Regions from separate parts of the Streptomyces sp. NPDC088817 genome, predicted to be linked through region 1. Evidence: riboswitches for the same ligand, from Rfam matches in the RefSeq annotation. Region 1 holds a riboswitch; the other holds the start of a gene.

Evidence for each region. Region 1 has a riboswitch for cyclic di-AMP ahead of ACIP4X_RS13820 (C40 family peptidase). Riboswitches for the same ligand answer to the same signal wherever they lie in the genome.
Region 2: it holds a riboswitch for cyclic di-AMP, as region 1 does, so the genes downstream of both, ACIP4X_RS03995 (transglycosylase family protein) here and ACIP4X_RS13820 (C40 family peptidase) in region 1, are expected to answer to the same signal.

The regions. Positions count from the first base shown of each region.
Region 1 is NZ_JBIVJN010000006.1:270,870-275,252, forward strand. It holds gene ACIP4X_RS13815 (alpha/beta fold hydrolase) at 1-1,143, opposite strand, end outside; cyclic di-AMP (ydaO/yuaA leader) riboswitch at 1,858-2,071, shown strand; gene ACIP4X_RS13820 (C40 family peptidase) at 2,075-2,548, shown strand; gene ACIP4X_RS13825 (ATP-binding protein) at 2,602-3,057, opposite strand; gene ACIP4X_RS13830 (helix-turn-helix transcriptional regulator) at 3,285-4,169, shown strand; gene ACIP4X_RS13835 (DUF397 domain-containing protein) at 4,179-4,383, shown strand, end outside.
Region 2 is NZ_JBIVJN010000002.1:80,936-85,318, forward strand. It holds gene eno (phosphopyruvate hydratase) at 1-555, opposite strand, end outside; gene ACIP4X_RS03995 (transglycosylase family protein) at 807-1,529, opposite strand; cyclic di-AMP (ydaO/yuaA leader) riboswitch at 1,534-1,701, opposite strand; gene ACIP4X_RS04000 (transglycosylase family protein) at 1,884-2,909, opposite strand; gene ACIP4X_RS04005 (cytochrome P450) at 3,132-4,383, opposite strand, start outside.

The DNA of each region.
Region 1 (4,383 bases):
GATGTTGCCCGCGATGTCGGACAGGTCCGGGGCGGCCGCGTCGACCAGCGCCTGGGTGTCACCGGCGACGTACTTGCTGAACACCCTCGCCACCGGCGCCCACGACGAGTCGTAGTACGGCGCGCTCTGGAAGAAGGAGATCAGCTCGTTCGGGCCGACGACCCCGCCGATGGGGCTCTTCTTGGCGGTGGCGCGCAGCTTCAGCCACTGCTGCTGGACGGCGTCGCGGGTGGCGCCCAGGTGGTAGGTGGCGTCGTTCGCGGCGACCCAGTCCTGCCAGTCCTTCCAGCGGCCCTCGAAGGCGACGTCCTGGTTCAGGTTGGCCTGGTACCAGACGTTCTCGCGGGCCGGGTTGACGACGCTGTCGACGACCATCCGGCGCACGTGGCCCGGGAACATCGTGCCGTAGACGGCGCCGAGGTAGGTGCCGTAGGAGACGCCGAGGAAGTTGAGCTTCTGCTCGCCGAGCGCGGCGCGGATGACGTCCAGGTCGCGGACGGTGTTCGGCGTGGTCATCTGCTGGAGCATGCCGCGGCCGGTGCGCTGGAGGCAGCCCTGCGCGTACTCGCGGGCCAGCTTGCGCTGGATGCTCTTGTCGGCCTCGGAGTCCGGCACCGGGTCGAGCTTGGAGCCCTCGGCGAACTTCTGCGGGTCCGCGCAGGAGATAGGCGCCGAGTGGCCGACACCGCGCGGGTCGAAGCCGACGAAGTCGTAGGCCTTCGCCACGTTGGCCCAGATGGCGTTCTTGTTGGTGACCCGGGTCGGGAAGCGCAGGCCCGAACCGCCGGGGCCACCCGGGTTGTAGACGAGGGCGCCCTGGCGCTCCTCCTTGGAGCCGGTGTTGCCGATGCGGTCGACGGCCAGCTTGATCTGCTTGCCGTAGGGGTCGGCGTAGTCGATCGGCACCGAGACGTAACCGCACTGGATGGGCTTGGCCAGCCCCCAGTCGGCGGGGCAGTCCTGCCAGTCGATGCCGGCCTTCGCGGCACGCTCGGCGGCGATCGCCGCGCCGCGGGACTCGCGGTCCTGGCCCTGGCCGTTGTTCGCGCCCGCCGCGGGCGTCGCCACCGCGCCGGCTATCAGGGTCGCCGTGACCAGCGCACCGGCCGAACCGAGCGCCAGCACCCGGTTCCTGGGTCTCATGTCCCTCAAGGGGGACCTCCCCGTACGTCGTTGCGAATTGGGTACGGGGATCTTTGCGGCTGTGAGGTCCCTGAGAACAGGGGTCGTTGACCTTCTTTGCCAATCCGATAAGCGGCGCGGCGTGTCCCGCTGAGCGGAGCCCGGCGGCCGGCCCGCGCGGCAGGCACGGGCGGCCTGGAGCGACACCCGGCACCGTAAGCGCCAGAAGTCATGAATTATGGGGTGGTTGACCGGATCGTCCCCAATTGCCGACTCACGCGCTCCGCACCGGACCGAACCGGAGGCGACACCCACCCTGCCCTGCGCGCCGCCGGCGCCGGACGGCGAGCCGCGCACCATCCGCCTCACCACGCCGCCAAACTGCGGAAGTTGACGTCATCCACCACCAGGGGCGCGGCGGGCGCAGAAGGCGGCGCGCCACGACACGCGGCACGGAATGTCCCCGAATGACCGCCCGCCTTTCGGTGTAGGTTCAGCTCCCCTTCCGGGACCGCCACAGTTGCGCAACACGCCTCCCCGAACGGCGGAACAAGGCCTTCCGGTGCTGGTCCGGGGGTCGTCGGGTGAGGGGGCATCCGTTCGATCGCGAGGGTGTCCACCCGAACGGGCGCGTGGTGAGTAACAACACAAACACTCGCTTCCATTGGGATTTTCGGACATCCGTGGGTGAAGATCCCTGTCTGACGACAAGCCCCCGCCACAACGGCGGGGCGGTCCGGGCGGACGCCGAGTCCTGCCGCCGCCCGGATGACCGGTCGACAGGAGTGGATCGGCAGGAGTGGAGGACCCAAGCACGACGGGTCGCCGGAACGGTCACACCATGGCCGGCCCGAGCAGCCCTTGGGGTGAAGCCGCGGCAACGCGGCCGGGCAACTTCGCCAGCCCGAATCCGACAGGTCATCCTTCACAGGCGGCTGACGAAGGGTTGCGCATGACTGCGCTCAATCGTGTCCCGTCGCTGATGGCCCGGGCCGGCACGGCCTCGGCACTGACCCTGGCCGCCGTGGGCGGCTCGATCGTGGTGCCGGGCGTGGCCTCCGAGGCCTCGGCCGTGACGATGGGGACCAAGGCGCTGCAGATCGCCGCGTCCAAGAAGGGGGCGCCCTACCAGTGGGGTGCCACGGGGCCGCGGAGGTTCGACTGCTCCGGCCTCACGCTGTACTCGTTCAAGAGGGCGGGCAAGAGTCTGCCCCGCACGGCCGAGCAGCAGTACAACAGGAGCCGGCACATCTCGGCGGGCAGCCGCCGGGCCGGGGACCTGGTGTTCTTCCACTCGGGCTCGTACGTGTACCACGTCGGCATCTACGCCGGCTCGGGCAAGATCTGGCACGCCCCGAAGACCGGGGACGTGGTGAAGCTGCAGAAGATCTGGACGAAGAGCGTCTGGTACGGCCGGATCAGCTGACCCGGCCGCCGTGCGGGGCGGTGGCGGCGCCGCGGCGTCGTCACCGCACCTTCCTACGGTTCCTGGCCCGCGGCCGTCACGGGTCGGGCGGGAGCCGTCCACGGAAGTTCGATGCAGACCGTCTTGCCGCCCTCCCGGGTCGGCCGCACGGTCAGACTGCCGCCGCACTCGGCGGTGAGCCACCGGATGATCACCATGCCCCGGCCGTTGTCCTGCTGGACGGCGGCCGGCAGTCGTTTCGGGAACCGGGGGTGGCTGTCGGTGACCCCGATGCACAGCCGTTCGTCACGCACGAGGACGAGGTCCACCGTGAAGGTGGGTGACTGCCCCAGAGTGTGCTGTACGGCGTTGGTGGTGAGTTCCGAGACGATGAGCCGCACCGTCTCGGCGGTGTCCGTGGCCGGCGGAAGGCCCCACTCCGCGAGCGTGCCGGCCACATAGGCGCGGGCCACGCAGACCGAGGCGGGATCGCTCGGCAGAGTGACGGATGCTTCCAGATGGTCTGCCATGGCGACGTCGTCCCTTTCCCACGGGGCCGGAGTCCGACACTGAGCGGATGGTTCGAGTACGGTCCCGCACTGGTGCTTCGCCGTCAGACTGCCATCAGTGCTCCGCTCTCGGTGGCGATCCACCGGGATATGCATATATCTGTCGCTCGATGCGGTGAACTCTGCGACGGAAGACCGTATGTGAAGCGGGTCGCGTGGAGCGTTCAGAGGGAGCGAGGGAGTCATCCATGCAACACGGTCCCGCGGTGCGCCGCCGGAAGCTGGGCGCCGAACTGCGCGCGCTGCGCACCGGCGCGGGCCTCACCAGCGGTGAGGCGGCCCGCCTGGTCGGCTGGCACCAGTCGAAGGTCAGCCGCATCGAAACCGGCACCAGTGGGGTGAAACCGGCCGATGTGCGCTCGCTCCTGGACGCCTACGCGGTCCACGACTCCCAGCTCCGCGAGCTGCTCCTGGTCCTCGCGGGACTGGACGACGGCGACGGCCGGCACCACTGGTGGCACGCCTACCGCGGCGTGCTGCCGCCGACCTACCGGGACTTCATCAGCCTGGAGTCGCAGGCGAGCGGGATGCGCACCCTGGAGACCTCGGTCGTCCCCGGGCTGCTGCAGACGCCCGAGTACGCCCGCGCGGTCACCCGGGCCGCCGTGGACGGGCTCGACGAGGACCGGCTGGACGCGCTGGTGGAGGTGCGGCTGGCCCGCCAGGACGTGCTGCGGGCGCGACCGCCGCTGGAGCTGGACGCGGTGCTGGACGAGGCGGTGCTGCGCCGCGAGGTGGGCGGCCCCGAGATCATGCGGCGGCAGCTGGAGCGGCTGACGGAGGCGGCCCGGCTGCCCCAGGTACGGCTCCAGGTGCTGCCGTTCGCCGCCGGCGCGCACATCGGCGTCACCGGGCCTTTCGTAATCTTCTCGTTTTCGAACACCTCTGATCTGAACGTGGTGGTTCTCGACCACCTGACGAGTAGCTTCCATCTCGAGCGGAAAGAAGACCTAGAGGCCTACACGGAGGCCTTCGACACCCTGCGGATCCACGCCCTCTCGCCCGAGGACTCGTTGGACTTCATCGCCGGGATACGCCAGGACACTGACGGCGCACCACCGCGTACCGCCTGAGGAGGCACCATGTCCGCTCTGCCTCGGCACGTATCTTCCAGCACCGATCTGCACAACGTGCGCTGGCTGCGCAGCAGCTGGAGCACGGGAGCCAACAACTGCGTCGAGACGGCCCGGCCCGCCGCGGGACCGTGGTCCGGACTGCTCGCCGTGCGCGACTCCAAGGCCCCGGCCGGCCCGGCGCTGCTCTTCTCCCCCGCGAGCTGGGCCCGCT
Region 2 (4,383 bases), on a different contig from region 1:
GGTGCCCCAGCGCAGGGCCTCGGAGAAGGACTCCGCGCCGATCGGGGCGATCATGAACTCCTGGATGTCCACGTTGGAGTCGGCGTGCGAGCCGCCGTTCAGGATGTTCATCATCGGCACCGGAAGCAGGTGCGCGTTCGGACCGCCCAGGTAGCGGAAGAGGGGGAGGTCCGAGGCCTCGGAGGCGGCGTGGGCGACGGCGAGGGAGACGCCGAGGATGGCGTTGGCGCCGAGCGAGCCCTTGTTGTCGGTGGCGTCCAGGTCGAACATGGCCTGGTCGATCAGACGCTGCTCGGTGGCGTCGTAGCCGACGAGCTCCGGGCCGATCTGCTCGATCACGGCGAGGACGGCCTTCTCGACGCCCTTGCCCTGGTAGCGGTTGGGGTCGCCGTCACGGAGCTCGACGGCCTCGAAGGCACCGGTGGAGGCGCCGGAGGGGACGGCGGCACGACCGGTGCTGCCGTCGTCGAGGCCGACCTCGACCTCGACCGTGGGGTTGCCTCGGGAGTCCAGGATTTCCCGGGCTACGACGACGTCGATGGACGGCACGAGCATCTCCTTCTGGGATGTGACGCTGAAAGTGCGGGGCGTGAGCCTTGCGACTAGAGCCTAACCGTCCCGGGGCGGCGACCGGCCGACCGACCGCCTCGTGGACAGGGTGACGGTACCCATTGTTCCCGCTCGGAACAAAGGGGAGGGGAATCTTCGGGAACAGGCCGGCGTGCGGGAGACGAAAAAAGCCCCGCCCCGGCACGTAGGGGGGAACGCGCCGGGGCGGGGTGCCCGTGGAGGGCGGGGACGGGCCGTTACTTCAGGTGGAGCTGCTGGCCCGGGTAGATGAGGTCGGCGTTGTCGACGATGTCCTTGTTCAGCTCGAACAGCTTCTGCCAGCCGCCCTGGACGCCGTGACGGGCGGCGATGGAGCTGAGGGTGTCGCCGGAGACCACCTTGTACTCGCCGTCGCCCTTCTCGACCTTCTTGCCGGTCGGCGTGGTGACGGTCCCGCTCGGGGCCGGACGCGTCGCGGAGCGGTTGGCGGCCTGCCGCTCGGTCGAGCGGGTGGTGGTGCTCTTGGCGGAGTCGCCACCCGACGACGAGGCCGCCGAGGACGGGGAGGACGAGGAGGAGGACGACGCGGGGGCGCTGCCGGTGTAGGCGGCGCCGGACAGGCCCTTGCCGCAGACCGGCCAGGCGCCCTTGCCCTGGCCCGCGAGGACCTTCTCGGCGACGGCTATCTGCTCCGACTTGGAGGCCAGGTCGGCGCGCGACGCGTAGGCGGTGCCGCCGTAGCCGGCCCAGGTGGAGCTGGTGAACTGGAGGCCGCCGTAGAAGCCGTTGCCCGTGTTGATGGACCAGTTGCCACCGGACTCGCACTGCGCGACCGCGTCCCACTGGGAGGCGGTGGCTGCGGAGGCGTCGCCGACCGCCATCAGCGGGGCGGCGACCGCGGCGCCGGCGACACCGGCGAGCGCGACGACACGGGTGGCCTTGGACGTACGGCGGTGCTTGCCCTTGCTGGAGAACAGCATGGAAGGATCCCCTCACCGACGCCTGCGAGGTGAGCTGTCGGGTTCGGGCCGGTTGAGTTGCCCGGCCGCGCCTCGTACACGAGGCGCGGCTCCACCCCTAGCCGCTCCGGCCAACTGCCCGGCGCGGCGCCTACCTTGGGTCCCCCGCTCCTGCCCACGGCGCTTGACGCGACGACTGTTCCCGTGCGGCCGCTGGCAGGATTCGGCGTTGCGGCAGCCGGGGCTCGTGGTGACGAGCGGTCACGACCGTAGGCACGCGCTCCGCCGAATTCCAAAGACGATCAGGGCTTCTGAGACTCATCCCACACTTTCCCCGAAAGGGACATTCAGGGCGAAGCGTGACGCGAACTCCCGCTACTTTTGGGGCGTTTCGGTAGGGACATTCAGGGTCTGACCGGCGGAGACGTGGTTCGGGTCGGACCCGATCGCGCCCTTGTTCGCGGCGTACAGCGCGTCCCATCCGCCGGGCACGCCAAGGGAGTCGGCGATGGACTCGAGGGAGTCGCCGGCGCGAACGGTGTAGGAGTCGGCGGTGCGTGCGGCGTGACGGCCGGCGGAGGCGGCCGTGTGGTTGTCGACCAGGTTCTCGACGGCACTGCCGCCGCGGTGCCGTCCGCCGCCCAGCGCCCCGGTGTCGACCAGGGCCGAACTGCCGCCGACCTGCCAGGACTTGTCCGTGTCGCCCGAGTCCGGCGCGACCGAGGGCGAGGTGGCGGGCGACTGGGACCCGCTCGCGGCGACATCGGGGGATGTGTCGGACTTGCCCGGCCCGGTCTTCTTGCCGGGCGCGGACGGCGAGGGCGAGGACGTGTCGGGGGACGCGCTCGGGGAGTCGGAGGAGTCGGCCGAACCGGGGTCGGTGTCCGACGAGCCGGCCGAGCCGGAGGAGTCGGCCGGCGTCTGTGACGAGTTCGACAGACCGAGTTCGTCCGTGAGGGACTTTCCGGAGGAGTTGGAGGATCCGGACGTGTCACCCACGCCGGTGTCGACCTTCGCCGCCTCGGACTTCTCGCCGAGACCGGAGACCAGACCGCACGTCGGCCAGGCGCCGGGGCCCTTGTCGGCGAGCACCTTCTCGGCCACGGCTATCTGCTGGGACCGGCTCGCCTGGTCGGCGCTCAGCGCGTAGTCGAGGCCGCCGTGCTTCTCCCAGTCGTCCTGCGTCATCTGCAGGCCGCCGTAGTAGCCGTTGCCGGCGTTGGAGCTCCAGGCGCCGCCGCTCTCGCACTTGGCCACCTTGTCCCAGGTGTTGCCGTCGGCCGCACTGGCGGCGCCGGCGGCCATCAGCGGGATGGCGATGGCGGATCCGGTCACTCCAGCGGCGACGAGGAGGGCCGGAGCCTGACGGGGCCGACGGTGACGACCGTTCCCGGAGAGCATACGGAGACCTTTCGTGCGACAACGCTGACCCGCGTGACGGCCGCGACTCGGCGCCACGCTGATGGGTGAAAGTAGCCGCTGACGCTCTCTTGTTACAAGTTCATGCCGCACAGATCACGTGAAGATCACACAGCTGAGACTGTGTCATCTTCGGGGCCGTCAGTGGGTAGGGGTGATGCGGCGGCAGGCGCCTTTTCCGGCCTTGTCCGGCTTCCCTCCGACTTACCGACCGGGGGTGAACCGCACCGGAAGCGTCCGCAGTCCGCGCATGATGAGCCCACCCCGCCAGCGCAAGTCGGCTGGATCCGCGTCCAGTTGGAGATCGGGAAGCCGGGTGAGGAGGGTGGCGAGCGCGGTCTGGCCCTCCAGCCGGGCAAGCGGCGCGCCGAGGCAGTAGTGGATGCCGTGTCCGTAGCCGAGGTGTTGATTGTCACGTCGCCCGAGATCGAGGACGTCGGGGTCGTCGAACCTCTCCGGGTCCCGGTCGGCGGCGGCGAGGACGACGAGGACCGGGTCGCCGGGGGCGATGTCCTGCCCGCCGAGGGTGAGCGGCTCGGTGGCGTAGCGCCAGGTGGCCATTTCCACCGGTCCGTCGTAGCGCAGGAGTTCCTCCAGCCCCGTCTCCAGCGGACCGCCGTCCCCCTCGGCGAGGGACCGCTGGAGCCGGTCCCGCTGCTCGGGGTGGGTGAGCAGGGCGAAGGTGCCGTTGCCGATGAGGTTGACGGTGGTCTCGAAGCCGGCGAACAGGAGGATGAAGGCCATGGCGGCGGCCTCGTTCTCGGTGAGGTGCTCGCCGTGGTCGGAGGCGCGGATGAGAGCGGAGATGAGGTCCTCGCCGGGGCCGGGTTCGGCCGGCAGCGCCTCGCGCTTGCGGTGGATGAGGTCCGCGAGATAGGCGCGCATCATCTTCACCGAGCGGGCCACTCCGCCGCGGGGCCCCTTGCCGGGGCGCCGGGGGTCCGGGGGCCCGCCCCCGGGCAGATGCAGCATCATGCCCGCCCAGTCCCGGAAGTCGTCCTGGTCCTCGCGGGGGACCCCGAGCAGGTCGCAGATGGCGTAGATGGGCAGCGGGAAGGCGAACTCGTGGATGAGGTCGGCTGTGCCGCGTCCCGCGAACCCGTCGATGAGTCCGTCGGCCAGCTCCTGCACCCGCGGGGCGAACTCCGCGACACGGCGCGGGGTGAACGCCTTGCTGACCAGCCGGCGCAGCCGGGTGTGGTCCGGCGGGTCGATGTTCAGCAGGTGGGTCATCAGCTCGGCCTTGCGCTCGCCGGGGATGCCGGTCCTGCCCTTGGCGTGCGCGGGCTCGGCGTGGTGCGCCGGGTTCTTGCTCAGCCGCTGGTCGGCCAGGGCCTGCCGGGCGTCGGCGTACCGGGTGACCAGCCAGGCCTCGACCCCGCTGGGGAGGCGGGTCCTGTGCACGGGGGCGTGCTCGCGCAGCCAGGCGTAGGCCGGGTAGGGGTCGCTCGCGAAC